4 regions of the Streptomyces sp. NBC_00353 genome follow, and region 4 is predicted to be linked to each of the others. Evidence: riboswitches for the same ligand, from Rfam matches in the RefSeq annotation. Region 4 holds a riboswitch; each other region holds the start of a gene.
The links. A riboswitch is a leader RNA that binds a small molecule or an ion and turns the genes downstream of it on or off. The one in region 4 is predicted to bind cobalamin.

Region 1: linked by a shared signal. The riboswitch ahead of OHA88_RS18215 (ribonucleoside-diphosphate reductase subunit alpha) and the one ahead of OHA88_RS31285 (prenyltransferase/squalene oxidase repeat-containing protein) in region 4 are both predicted to bind cobalamin.
Region 2: linked by a shared signal. The riboswitch ahead of OHA88_RS34000 (cobalamin biosynthesis protein) and the one ahead of OHA88_RS31285 (prenyltransferase/squalene oxidase repeat-containing protein) in region 4 are both predicted to bind cobalamin.
Region 3: linked by a shared signal. The riboswitch ahead of OHA88_RS09285 (CbtB domain-containing protein) and the one ahead of OHA88_RS31285 (prenyltransferase/squalene oxidase repeat-containing protein) in region 4 are both predicted to bind cobalamin.

The regions. Positions count from the first base shown of each region.
Region 1 is NZ_CP107985.1:4,047,902-4,051,101, forward strand. Features, by position in the region: gene mctP (monocarboxylate uptake permease MctP) at 1-581, shown strand, start outside; gene OHA88_RS18210 (GNAT family N-acetyltransferase) at 935-1,435, shown strand; cobalamin riboswitch at 1,489-1,613, shown strand; gene OHA88_RS18215 (ribonucleoside-diphosphate reductase subunit alpha) at 1,757-3,200, shown strand, end outside.
Region 2 is NZ_CP107985.1:7,544,523-7,547,722, reverse strand. Features, by position in the region: gene OHA88_RS34010 (inorganic phosphate transporter) at 1-1,004, shown strand, start outside; gene OHA88_RS34005 (hypothetical protein) at 1,017-1,250, shown strand; cobalamin riboswitch at 1,415-1,545, shown strand; gene OHA88_RS34000 (cobalamin biosynthesis protein) at 1,696-2,676, shown strand; gene OHA88_RS33995 (cobyric acid synthase) at 2,673-3,200, shown strand, end outside.
Region 3 is NZ_CP107985.1:1,948,439-1,951,638, forward strand. Features, by position in the region: gene OHA88_RS09275 (GNAT family N-acetyltransferase) at 1-466, shown strand, start outside; gene OHA88_RS09280 (CbtA family protein) at 556-1,329, opposite strand; gene OHA88_RS09285 (CbtB domain-containing protein) at 1,358-1,576, opposite strand; adenosylcobalamin (AdoCbl) riboswitch at 1,580-1,728, opposite strand; gene OHA88_RS09290 (histidine phosphatase family protein) at 1,856-2,452, shown strand; gene OHA88_RS09295 (Asp23/Gls24 family envelope stress response protein) at 2,700-3,194, shown strand.
Region 4 is NZ_CP107985.1:6,942,454-6,945,653, forward strand. Features, by position in the region: gene OHA88_RS31280 (SCO2322 family protein) at 1-640, opposite strand, end outside; gene OHA88_RS31285 (prenyltransferase/squalene oxidase repeat-containing protein) at 637-1,902, opposite strand; cobalamin riboswitch at 1,967-2,151, opposite strand; gene OHA88_RS31290 (phosphomannomutase/phosphoglucomutase) at 2,236-3,200, opposite strand, start outside.

The DNA of each region.
Region 1 (3,200 bases), 2.9 Mb from region 4:
TCGCAGCCGCCAACCTCTTCACCCGGAACATCTACAAGGACTTCCTGAAGCCCGACGCGACCCCGGCCCAGGAGACGAAGGTCTCCAAGCTGGTGTCGCTGCTGGTGAAGGTCGGTGCGCTCGCCTTCGTCCTCACGATGGACAAGACGGTCGCGATCAACTTCCAGCTGCTGGGCGGGATCTGGATCCTGCAGACGTTCCCGGCGCTGGTCGGCGGCCTGTTCACCCGGTGGTTCCACCGCTGGGCGCTGCTCGCCGGCTGGGCGGTCGGCATGGTCTACGGCACGCTCGCCGCGTACGGGGTGGCGAGCCCGACCCAGGCGCACTTCGGCGGCTCCTCGAAGGAGATCCCGGGGATCGGCGAGATCGGCTACATCGGCCTGACGGCGTTCGTACTGAACGTGGTGGTGACGGTGGTGCTGACGTTCGTCCTGAACGCGGTGAAGGCCCCGGCCGGAATCGACGAGACGTCACCGTCCGACTACACGGCGGACGCGGGCGACCCGGGCGTGAAGGTCGAACTCCCGTTGGCCAGGCCTGAGCCGGCCGGCTCCCCCGACGCGAGCCCGTCGACCAAGTAGGGTCTTTCGTTTGGATCAGGCCGGATCAGGGAGCGGGGTCCGGTGCGTGCAGCTGCAGGGCGGAGGAAGGAGCCCACGCGGAGCGAATGGGGTCTCCCCTGCTCGAGCGAAGCCGAGAGCTTGGGGAAAACCGACGACAACGCGGCAGATGTGCGTGCCAGACCCCGCGAGCCCCCCAGCCTGATCCAAGCGAGAGGCCCTAAGCCTGCACGCCAGTGATACATGTGGCCCGCCCGACGACGGAGGACAAATCCGTGGCCGGGCGGGCCACACCGGTTTCGGTCAGGAGCGGCACCCCTGGTGCCCCTGGGCGCGCACCCCGCGCCCCGCGCCCCGTACGGCAGACTTCCGCCATGGACATATCGATCAGGGCCGTCGACCCCAGCGAACACCACCTTCTCGGCGAGATCACCGCATTCGCGTACCTCGACGACGGCCTGCTCGACCTCGGTGCCGACGACCCGTATCTCGAACGACTCCGCGACGTGCCGCGCCGCGCCGCCGAGGCCGACGTGCTCGTCGCGGTCGGTGCCGACGGCCGGGTACTGGGCGGCGTGACATACGCACCGCCCGGCAACCCGTGGGCCGACATCGCCGGCCCCGACGAGGCCGAATTCCGGATGCTCGCCGTCGCGCCGGAGGCGCGTGGCCTCGGGGCGGGTGAGGCGCTCGTACGGGCCTGTATCGACCGCGCACGGGGTACGGACGGCGTCGCGCGGCTCGTCCTGTCGACGCAGCCGGCCATGCTCGGGGCGCACCGCATCTACCGTCGACTGGGCTTCGCACGGACTCCGGAGCGCGACTGGTATCCCATTCCAGGCCTCCAGCTGCTCACCTACAGCCTCACCCTGTGAACCGCGTACGACACAACATGTGGGGGCTGTCTCATCGGGCGGCCCCCACATGTATGCTCGTGCTCGCTGTCGCCGCAGGGAAATCCGGTGTGAATCCGGAACTGTCCCGCAACGGTGTGATCGGTGTACTTTTGCGCACCCTGTAAGTCCGAGGACCTGCCGACAGCGCGTCCGGCTCGACCGATCCGGACGCCCAGACGTCCGGGCCTCGCGGATGGGCCGGTGGACGCCGCACGGAGTGCTGCCCTCTTTTCCGGGCCCGCCTCTGCCCGGCTGCCCCGCTCCCCGCCCGGCCCCGAGCCGAGCGAGGGAGAGCACCACATGACCATCGCGCCAGCCGATCCGGCTTCAGTCGCCGAGTCCACGGGAACCGCGAACGACGGACCCGGGACCGCACTGCTGCGGACCCTGACCGACCTCACCGTCGATCTGCCCGACACCGACCCCGGTCGCGTCGCCGCAGCCGCGCTGCGCGGGCGCAACGCCCGGTCGGACGAAGCAGAGTTGCGTTCGCTGGCCACCGAGGCCGCCGCAGGTCTGATCTCCGAGGACCCCGCGTACTCCCGGCTCGCCGCCCGCCTCCTCACCCGCACCATCGCGGACGAGGCGGCCGGTCAGGGCGCGGTGTCCTTCTCCGCCTCGGTCTCCGTCGGCCACCGCGAAGGTCTGATCGCGGACCGCACGGCCGCGTTCGTGGCGCTCCACGCGGCCCGGCTCGACGCGCTGGTCGAGCAGTCGCTCGCCGACGGCGCCGACGACCGGTTCGGCTACTTCGGGCTGCGGACGCTGCACAGCCGCTATCTGCTGCGCCACCCGCACACCCGTCAGGTCATCGAGACGCCACAGCACTTCATGCTGCGGGTCGCGGCCGGTCTCGCCGAGGACGACTCGGCGCGCGCAGTGGACGAGGTCGCCTCGCTGTACGGCCTGATGAGCCGTCTCGACTACCTCCCGTCCTCCCCCACACTCTTCAACTCCGGCACCCGGCACCCGCAGATGTCCTCCTGCTATCTGCTGGACTCGCCGCTGGACGAGCTCGACTCGATCTACGACCGCTACCACCAGGTGGCACGGCTCTCCAAGCACGCGGGCGGCATCGGCCTCTCGTACTCCCGGATCCGCGCCCGCGGTTCGCTGATCCGCGGCACCAACGGGCACTCCAACGGCATCGTGCCGTTCCTGAAGACACTCGACGCCTCGGTCGCCGCGGTGAACCAGGGCGGCCGCCGCAAGGGCGCCGCCGCCGTCTACCTGGAGACGTGGCACGCGGACATCGAGGAGTTCCTGGAGCTGCGCGACAACACCGGTGAGGACCAGCGGCGTACGCACAACCTCAACCTGGCGCACTGGATCCCGGACGAGTTCATGCGCCGGGTCGACACGGACGGCGACTGGTCGCTGTTCTCGCCCGCTGACGTGCCCGAGCTGGTCGACCTGTGGGGCGACGAGTTCGACGCCGCGTACCGGGCCGCCGAGGCCAAGGGCCTGGCCCGCAAGTCGATGCCGGCGCGTGAGCTGTACGGCCGGATGATGCGGACCCTCGCGCAGACCGGCCAGGGCTGGATGACCTTCAAGGACGCCTCCAACCGGACCGCGAACCAGACCGCCGAGCCGGGCCGCGTCGTCCACTCGTCGAACCTGTGCACCGAGATCCTCGAAGTCACCGACGACGGCGAGACGGCCGTCTGCAACCTCGGTTCGGTCAATCTCGGGGCGTTCGTGGCCGACGGTGGGATCGACTGGGAGCGGCTGGACTCCACCGTCC
Region 2 (3,200 bases), 600 kb from region 4:
GGCTGGTCGGCCTGCCGTCCAGTTCCTCCCACGCCCTCTTCGGCGGACTCATCGGCGCCGCGGTGATGTCGGCGGGCTGGTCCTCGGTCGACGGCGGCACCGTCGTCACCAAGGTGCTGCTCCCCGCGGTCGCCGCCCCGGTCGTCGCCGGTCTCGCCGCACTGCTGGCGACCAGGCTGACGTACCGGATCGGCGGCAAGGTCCGTAACGACGCCCAGGAGAAGGCCACCGCCAAGGGCTACCGCGCCGGCCAGATCGCCTCGGCCGGACTGGTCTCGCTCGCCCACGGCACCAACGACGCGCAGAAGACCATGGGCATCATCACCCTGGCCCTGGTCACCGGCGGCGTTCTCTCCCCCGGCTCCAACCCGCCGGTCTGGGTCATCGTCTCCGCCGGTATGGCCATCGCGCTCGGCACCTACCTCGGCGGCTGGCGCATCATCCGCACCATGGGCAGTGGCCTCACCGAACTCAAGCCGCCGCAGGGCTTCGCCGCCCAGACCAGCGCGGCCACGGTCATCCTGGCCTCCTCGCACCTCGGCTTCTCCCTCTCCACCACCCAGTCGTGCTCCGGCGCCGTGATGGGTGCGGGACTGGGCCGCCGGGGCGGTGTGGTCCGCTGGTCCACCGCGACCCGGATGTTCGTCGCCTGGGGTCTGACCCTGCCGGCCGCCGGTCTGGTCGGTGCGGGCGCGGAATTCCTCACCAAGCAGGGCACCTGGGGTGTCGTCGTCGTCGCCATGCTGCTGATCGGCGGGTCCGCCGCCATCTGGCTGCTGTCCCGCCGCAAGCCGGTCGGTCACGACGATGTCGCTCCCGACGCCGAACCGGCGGGTGTCATCACCACCGCCATGGCGGCCGTCACCCCGCCGCCCACCGGGGCCGCGGCTGCGGCCACGACGGCGGACGCGACCGCAGCCACGGACGCGGACACGGACCTCAAGACCACCATCCCGGCCCCGGCCGGAACCGTCGCCGATCCGGCGCGGCCCGCCACGGTGTAAGGACAGATCACCATGAACATCGACTGGGCAGCTCTCGGTTCCGTCTTCGGCGTCTCCCTCGTCGTCACCGTGGCGCTGGTGGGCCTCTTCACCCTGGGCATCGTCGGCCTCTCCAAGCAGCCGGAACCGGCGGCGCAGGGCGGCTCCACCTCAGGCTCCCTGGTACTCGCCCGCACCGGCGCGTACCTCTGCTTCGGGCTCTGCGCGGCCGCGGTCGCGTACGGGATCTATCTGATCGTCGCCTGAGCACCAACCCGCACTCCGTCATCGGGGTCTCATCGGGCCGGACACACCTCGCGTGTGTCCGGCCCGATGTGCGTCTGCGCACACTGCGCCGCCGCAGGTCAAGGCCAGGTTGACGGGCATTCGCGGAGCGTGGTGGACTGCCGGAGCCATTTACGGCGACAGCAGAGGAAGCCGGTGCGAATCCGGCGCGGTCCCGCCACTGTCACCGGGGAGCAGTCCCCCACACCGGAAGTCACGGCTCGCGCAGGCGGGTTGGAAGGCCGGGGGAACTGCGGATCCGGGAGCCAGGAGACTCTCGCCGCCGGTCACGTCGAACCAGGGCGCGGACCCTGAGTGAGGACATATCGCCATGCCCGGCTGCCGTGCGTCGTCGTCCGTTTCTGTGCCGCTCCCACCAGGAGCCGGCTGTACGAAGGTCCTTCGAGGCGCAACGGCCGGCTGAGCCGTGCGAGCCGACCGCATCTTCGCGTACGGCGCCACGGCCGGTCTGATCGGCGATCTGCTGCTCGGTGATCCCCGCCGGCGGCATCCGGTCGCCGCGTTCGGACGGGCCGCCGCAGCCGTCGAGCGCCGCCTGTGGCGCGACCACCGCGGGTGGGGCGCACTGCACACCCTGGTCTGCGCCGGAGGGGCCGCGGGCGGAGCCGCACTGGCCGCCCGTGCCGTACGCCGTCATCCCGCCGCATCCGTCGCCCTCACCGCGGCCGCCACCTGGTCGGTCGTCGGCGGCACCTCGCTGGGGCGCGAGGCCCGCGCCATCGGCGGCGCGCTGGCCGCCGGTGACATCGCACTGGCCCGTGAGCGGCTCCCCCATCTGTGCGGCCGCGACCCGCACTCCCTCGACGGGCCGCAGATCGCCCGCGCCGTGGTGGAGTCCGTCGCCGAGAACACCTCCGACGCGGTGGTCGGCGCGCTGGTGTGGGGCGCGCTGGGCGGCGTGCCCGGACTCGTCGCCTTCCGGGCCGTCAACACCCTCGACGCCATGGTCGGGCACAAATCACCCCGCCATCTGCGCTACGGCTGGGCCTCGGCCCGGCTGGACGACGTCGTCGGCTGGCCCGGTGCCCGTCTCACGGCCGCGCTCGCCGTGGTTGCCGGGGGGCAGCCACGTCGGGCGGTACGCGCCTGGCGGGCCGACGCCGGCAAGCACCCGAGCCCCAACGCGGGGCCGGTGGAGGCCTCGTTCGCGGGCGCGCTCGGCGTACGGCTCGGCGGGACCCTGGCGTACGGCGGCCGTGTCGAGCACCGGCCGGTGCTGAACGGCACGGCCGGCCGTGCGGTGGAGACCGAGGACATCGAGCGCGCGGTGCGGCTGTCGCGCCGGGTGGGGGTGCTGGCCCTCGGCGTGTGCGCGGCGGGCCGGCTGATCGCGGGGAGGCGGTCGTCCACGGGGCGGCGCCCGGCCGCGGGACGGAGCGGAAAATGAGCGGCGGACTGCTTGTCGCCGGAACCACGTCGGACGCGGGCAAGAGCGTCGTCACGGCAGGCATCTGCCGCTGGCTGGTGCGCCAGGGGGTGAAGGTCGCGCCGTTCAAGGCGCAGAACATGTCGCTGAACTCGTTCGTCACCCGCGAGGGCGCGGAGATCGGACGTGCGCAGGCGATGCAGGCCCAGGCAGCCCGGGTGGAGCCGACCGCGCTGATGAACCCGGTACTGCTCAAGCCCGGCAGCGACCGCTCCAGCCAGGTCGTCCTGATGGGCAGGCCGGTGGGCGAGATGAGTGCACGCGGCTACCACGGGGGACGGCAGGAGTCGCTGCTCTCCACGGTCGTGGACTGTCTGGAACAGCTTCGGGGCACGTACGACGCGGTGATCTGCGAGGGGGCGGGCAGCCCGGCCGAGATCAATCTGCGCCGCACCGACATCGTGAACATGGGGATCGCGCGGGCCGCGCGGTTCCCGGTGGTCGTCGTCGGCGACATCGACCGCGGCGGTGTCTTCGCCTCCTTC
Region 3 (3,200 bases), 5.0 Mb from region 4:
CGACCGGGCCGGCGCGAGGCACTTCCTGGAGCACTGCGCGGATACCGGCAATCCTCAGCCGTTCGGCGCGTACGAGATCCGCCTCCGCGAGAACGGGCACGCCATCGGCGGAGTCGGTTTCCACGGTGTCCCGGACGACCGGGGGCAGGTCACGATCGGCTACGGCCTGATACCGGCAATGCGCGGAAAGGGGTACGCCTCCGAGGCCCTGCGTGCACTGCTGGAGATTGCCCGTGCCGCGGGTGTCGCGTCGGTCAGGGGCGACGCCGACCTCGACAACACCGCGTCCCAGCACGTCATGGCAGCGGCGGGCATGCACTTCGTCGGGGAGGACGACCTGCTGAGGCATTACCGGATCGACTGGACGGCCGGACCGGCGGCCGAACCCGGGGGCGGAGCGACTGCGACGAACGGAGCCGCCGGGTCCGAACCTTCTCCCGAGGTCTCCGCTCGACGTCCGTCATGACGCCGGGCACCCGGGCGGCTCTGCCCCGACCACGACTGAACCCGCCAGGCGTCTCCTGGCGGGTTCGGTCGTAGCGGATTTTCGGCCGGTCAGCCGGCAGCGGTGGCCGTGCGGGATGCCGTGCCGCCACCCGCCGGGACCGTGTCCGGTCCCGGCACCAGCAGCCGTTCGGTCAGGTAGCCGAAAAACAGACCGAAAGTGGTCCAGAGCGTGGCCTGAACGGCGAGGGTGGCGAGGCGGAACTCCCACAGCAGACCAGCCGGGAAGTCCTTGCCGACCTCGTTGAACGAGGGCAGGAAAGCGTAGGCGAGACCGATGACGAGGACGTAGCCGGCGGATGCGGCGATCGTCGCGTTCCAGTTGCCCAGGCGAGGAGCCAGCCGCTTGCCGAGGATGACGGCCGCAACGGCGAGCAGCACGCTGAGAGCGACCATGAGGAAGAACAGGGCGGTGCGTTGGCCGATCGTGTCGGGGTTGCCGACGGCCGGCGGGTTGGCCGGGTATTTGAGGAACGGCACGACATACACGGTCAGCAGGGCGCCGAACGCGATCAGTGCAGACGTGGCCCGCGGGCCGAACCTGCCGATGCGGCCGAGGGCGTAGCAGAAGACGAGCGCGGCGATGCCGCCGATGGCCACGCCGAAGACGAGGACACCGGTGGCGAGGCCGGCCGTGGACTGCATCGTGCGGCTGACGAGTTCCTCGCCGCCGCCGTGGTCGTGGCTGTGTGCCTCTTCGAGGGCGATCGCCGCGTCGACCCGCGACTCTCCGAGGAAGTAGGCGACGGCAAGTGCGAGCGCGCCCGCGACGAGGCCGGCCAGCATGCCGCGGACCAGCAGGGCTCTGACGGATATGGAGTTCATGAGGGGTTCCCCTGGCTTGCGCGGCGTGTCAGTGGCAGGGGAAACCGAGCAGGTGGCGACCGTCATGTACCCACTCGTGGACACCCTCGCCGGAGATGACCGAAGTGGCGCCCTGCTCGGCGCCGACGAAGTACAGCAGGACGAGCATGAGAATGCCGAAGAAGACCGCCCATGGGGCGATGGCCTTCAGCGAGATGGGGGTGATGGCGGGTGATGCGACGGCGGCGGGGGCAGCAGTCTGTGCCATGGCAGAACCTCCTGGGGGAACACGCGTCCCGATCGTGGTGCCTGAGACGACAGCGCTGGGTCTGACTTCCCGTACGGATACGGGTTCACAGTGGCGCGACCGTGCCGGATTCTCACCGGACTTCCATCACACCGTCGTCATGTTCGTCGCGACCATACCGTCTGGGAGCACCCCGCCGCCATGGCACCATCTGCCCACCCCACAGCCCTGGATGCCATGGTGTGCTTACTGAAGAGGCCACAGTTCAGGGAGTTGACGCGGGTGTTGACGGTACGGGTGATGTTGATCTCACCGGCGCTCAACGCGGCGCTGCGCGAGGCCCGGTTCGACGGCGACGCCCCGCTCGACGCGTCCGGCGTCCGGCGGGCGCGTGCGGCCGCGGCCGCGGTGCCTGCTGCCGATCGCCGGGTGCACGGCCCGGACGAACGGTGCACCGGGACCGCCGAGGCATTGGGTCTGCGGTCCGATCCCGAACCTGCCCTTCGTGGCTGGGACTTGGGGCGCTGGAGCGGGCAACGGCTGGCGGAGGTGAGCCGGGACGAGCCGGGGGCGGTATCGGCCTGGCTGTCCAAGCCCTCGGCGGCCCCGCACGGCGGTGAGTCGCTGCTGGATCTGCATGCGCGGGTGGGCGGCTGGCTGGATTCGCTGCATCGGGAGGGCGCCGATGACGGCAGCGTGCTCGCCGTGGCCGAACCCGCGGTGGTGCGGGCCGCGGTCGTGCATGCGCTGGGCCTTCCGCCCCAGACATTCTGGCGGTTGGACGTCGCTCCGCTGACGCTGACCGAGCTCAGCGGCCGGTCCGGGCGGTGGAACCTGCGTTGCGGGCGGCCCCTGGGCACCGGAACCGACGAGACCACCGCACTGCACAGACAGTAGCCGGACGAGTCGTATCCGTGATGGATCACGGAATCACGTGCGCCGCTTTCGCCATGCGTCACGACGGACTTCACCTCCCCGCCCCGGACCGGAGAGCCGACGCCCGAGACCGGACTCCCCCACAGCGACCCACTCCCCTCAGTGACGGGCCCGACCGTGCACTCTTCCGCTCAAGCAATGCTGACAAATAGTACGTAAAATGGCCAAGGCGATCGAGCCCACCTCCTCTTCGGAAGGGCGACCGACCATGAGCGATCAAACGCAGCTGAGCCGGCCCGAGACCACCCGCCCGGCATCCGAGTCCACGCACGGAGCGGGACCGCATGGCGAAAACCGCCGAACGGAGCCCGGGGCACGGGGGCGTACCACGATCGCCGACGGCGTAGTGGCGAAGATCGCCGGGCTGGCGGCCCGGGGCGTGCCCGGGGTCCAGAGCATGGGCGGAGGATTCGTCCGCGGTATGGGGACCGTGCGGGATCGAGTGCCCGGAGCGGGAAGCCGGTCCGTCACCAGCGGTGTCAAGGTCGAGGTCGGCGAGGTTCAGACCGCTGTCGACCTGTCGATCATCGTCGAATACGGCTTCCCGATCGTCGAGCTCGCGGGCGATGTCCGGACCGAGGTGATCGCCGCCATCGAGCGGATGACCGGTCTGGAGGTCGTAGAGGTCAACATCACGGTGACCGACGTGAAGCTGCCCGACGAGGAAGAGGAGCAGCAGGCGCCGGAGAGGCGAGTCGCGTAGTGGTTC
Region 4 (3,200 bases):
CGGCGGCGACACCGGCGAGCACCCCGGCGGACGGACCGCCGCGGCCGCTCCCCGGGTGGGCCGAGGCGGACGGGCTCGCGGGTGCCTGCGACGTACCGTCGGCGTGCCCGGTGCCGGAGACCTGCTCACCGCAGCCCGAGGCCGGATAGCCGGAGATCGCGCAGAGCAGTGCCTCGCTGCTGTAGCGCAGCGGCTTGGCCACGGAGGCGAGGGCCTCCGCGGCGCTCGCGTCCTCGGCGACCTGCGCGCATGCGGTACGCGGCGCGGGCGGCGTCTCCCCGTCCGGGGCGTCCGCCGCCGTGCCGGGGTCGATGACGAGCGCGATCCGCTTGGTGCCGTCCTTGGCGGGGGTGTCCGCACAGATCACCGCGAAGTCGGGGGCGCGGCGCGGTTTCGCCGAGTCCTGGGAGTCCTCGCTCACCGAGAACCGGAAGCCCTGCACCGCACCGTCGTCGGGCCGGACCAGCGACGGGCCCTGGGTGGCGTACGCCCAGCCCGTCCCCTTGCCCTCCCAGAACGACCAGTAGCGGTAGCCGGCCGCGTGGGCGGTGCCCGCACCGAGCACGGTCAGGACGGCGCCGAGAACGAGCAGCAGGGCGCCCGCCGTCGGCCACCCGGATCGATTGCCCGCCCGGTTCACAGCTGCGGGGTCTTCCGGCGGCTGCTGATGAGGAAGCCGACGCCGGCACCGGCGGCGAGACCGATACCGACGAGCCACCACACCCCGAGACCGGCGTCGTCGCTGGTGCCGTCCTGCGCCGCGTAGTCGCTGGTGGCCGGCGAGGGTGTGTGGGCGGCGGCCGGCTTCGGTCCGGTCGCGTTCAGCCGCTCGACCAGGTCGACGCCGCCGAAGTCGCGGGCATCGGCGCCGGTCGTGTGCGCGGCCACGACCAACTGGGCGTAGGCGGCCGGGCCGTTCTCGGCCGCCCAGGGCGCGGCGTTCTTCTTCAGCCAGCCGAGCGCGCCGGCCGCCTTGTCCTGGTGGCCCGTGGCGGCCAGGGCGACGACCGCGTCCGCGGTGTTGCCGAAATCGGGCTGCTCGGTGGTGTCGGTGGCGCCCGGCATCGGGGGCTGGTTCAGGTGGCCGGTCTTCGCGAGGGCGCCCGCGAGATAGTGGGCACCGTTCTGGGCGGCCTGCTCGGGCTTGACGACGGCACCCTTGTGGCAGGTGGGCGCCTTGTCCTCGGACGCGGAATTGTTCCAGGCGGCCAGCCCCTTGCCCATCGAACCGAGCACTCCGGCCGCGGTGGCGTCCGCGTTGGCGGCGAGCTTGCCGGCCTTGTCGGGCTGGTACGCGAACGCGCCGCCGTCCTTGCCGCCGCACGGGATGGCCAGTTCGAGCAACGCGTCGTACGGCGTCCTGCCGCCCTTGGTCGTCACATCGCCGAGCCGCTGGCCCCGCTTGGCCAGGGCGCCGATCACGATCGAGGTGGAGTTGGCGTCGCTGGGCGAGCCCGGGTTGTAACCCCAGCCGCCGTCCTCGTTCTGAACGGACTTCAGCCAGTCGACCCCGTTGTCGACGGCATCGCCGTGCCCGCCGACCTCGGCCAGCGCCTGGACCGCGGCGGCGGTGGCATTGGTGTCCGTCATGGTCTTCGCGTCGCACGGCTTGCCGGCATCTGCGCGGTACGAGGCGTAGGCGCCGCTGTCGCACTGCTGGGCGACCAGCCAGTCGACGGACGCGGCGGCGGGCGTGACCCCTTCGAGCCGCTGGGCGATGAAGGCCAGCGACTGCCTCCAGACCCCGTCGTACGTCGGGTCCTTGGTGCCGTACAGCCCGGACGGCAGTGCGACGGACGGGGTGGGCGACGGAGACGGCGCCGCCACCGCGGCCGGGGCAGCGGCCGCACAGAGCACGGTGGCGGTGGCGGCGAGCGTTGCTGCGGTGCGGCGAACGGTCATGGTGGGCTGGGCCTCTCCTGCGGTGGGAACCGGGCACAGGCACACTCAGGCACCAGGCTCCGGCCCCGTATGCCTCGACGGTGCCGGTCACCGGGGTTCCGGTGACGCGAGCCGGTCACGACCGCGGACAGGGCATTCCGACTTACCGCTGTGTCAGCGGCTCACGGTTGCGTGGTCAGCGCCGGATTCGCACCGGCTTCCCCCTGAACGGGCATGATGACGACTCGCACACTCTACCGGGGCGTAGCCCGCCCCTTCGGGCGGAGGGGCGCCCGGAACAGCGACGTACGTCACCCGTGGGGCCGGGGCGGGACGGAGCGGTGGGAGAGGAGGTCAGCCCCTGATGACCGCCAGTGCCTCGTCGCGAACCCTGGCCATGGTGGCCTCGTCCCGGGCTTCGACGTTCAGGCGGAGGAGCGGCTCGGTGTTGGAGGGGCGGACATTGAACCACCAGTCCGCTGCCGTGACGGTCAGGCCGTCGAGTTCGTCGAGGGTGACTCCCTCACGGCCGGCGTAGGCAGCGGTGACCGCGGTGAGGCGGTCGGCCCGGTCGGCGACCGTGGAGTTGATCTCGCCGGAAGCGGCATAGCGGTCGTACCCCGCGACCAGTGCGGACAGGGGACCGTCCTGCCCGCCGAGCGCCGCCAGCACATGCAGGGCAGCGAGCATCCCGGTGTCGGCGTTCCAGAAGTCCTGGAAGTAGTAGTGCGCGGAGTGCTCGCCCCCGAAGATCGCCCCGGACCGGGCCATCTCCGCCTTGATGAAGGAGTGCCCGACGCGCGTACGCACCGGGGTGCCGCCGTGCTCACGGACCACCTCCGGCACCGACCACGAGGTGATCAGATTGTGGATGACCACGCCCGAGCCGCCGTGGCGGGCCAGCTCCCGGGCCGCCACCAGCGCGGTGATCGCCGACGGCGAGACCGGATCGCCGTGCTCGTCGACGACGAAACAGCGGTCCGCGTCTCCGTCGAACGCGATACCGAGGTCGGCGCCCTCGTCACGCACCCGCTTCTGCAGGTCGACGATGTTGGCCGGATCGAGCGGGTTCGCCTCGTGGTGGGGGAACGTCCCGTCCAGCTCGAAGTACATCGGGACCAGATCCAGCGGGAGGCCCGCGAAGACCGTCGGCACGGTGTGCCCGCCCATTCCGTTGCCCGCGTCCACCACCACCTTCAGCGGCCGGATCGACGTCACGTCCACCAGAGAGAGCAGGTGGGCGGCGTAGTCCTGCAGGGTCTCCCGTTCACCGACCGCGCCCGGCGTCGCGACCGGCTCCGGGGCGCCCGACTCCTGCC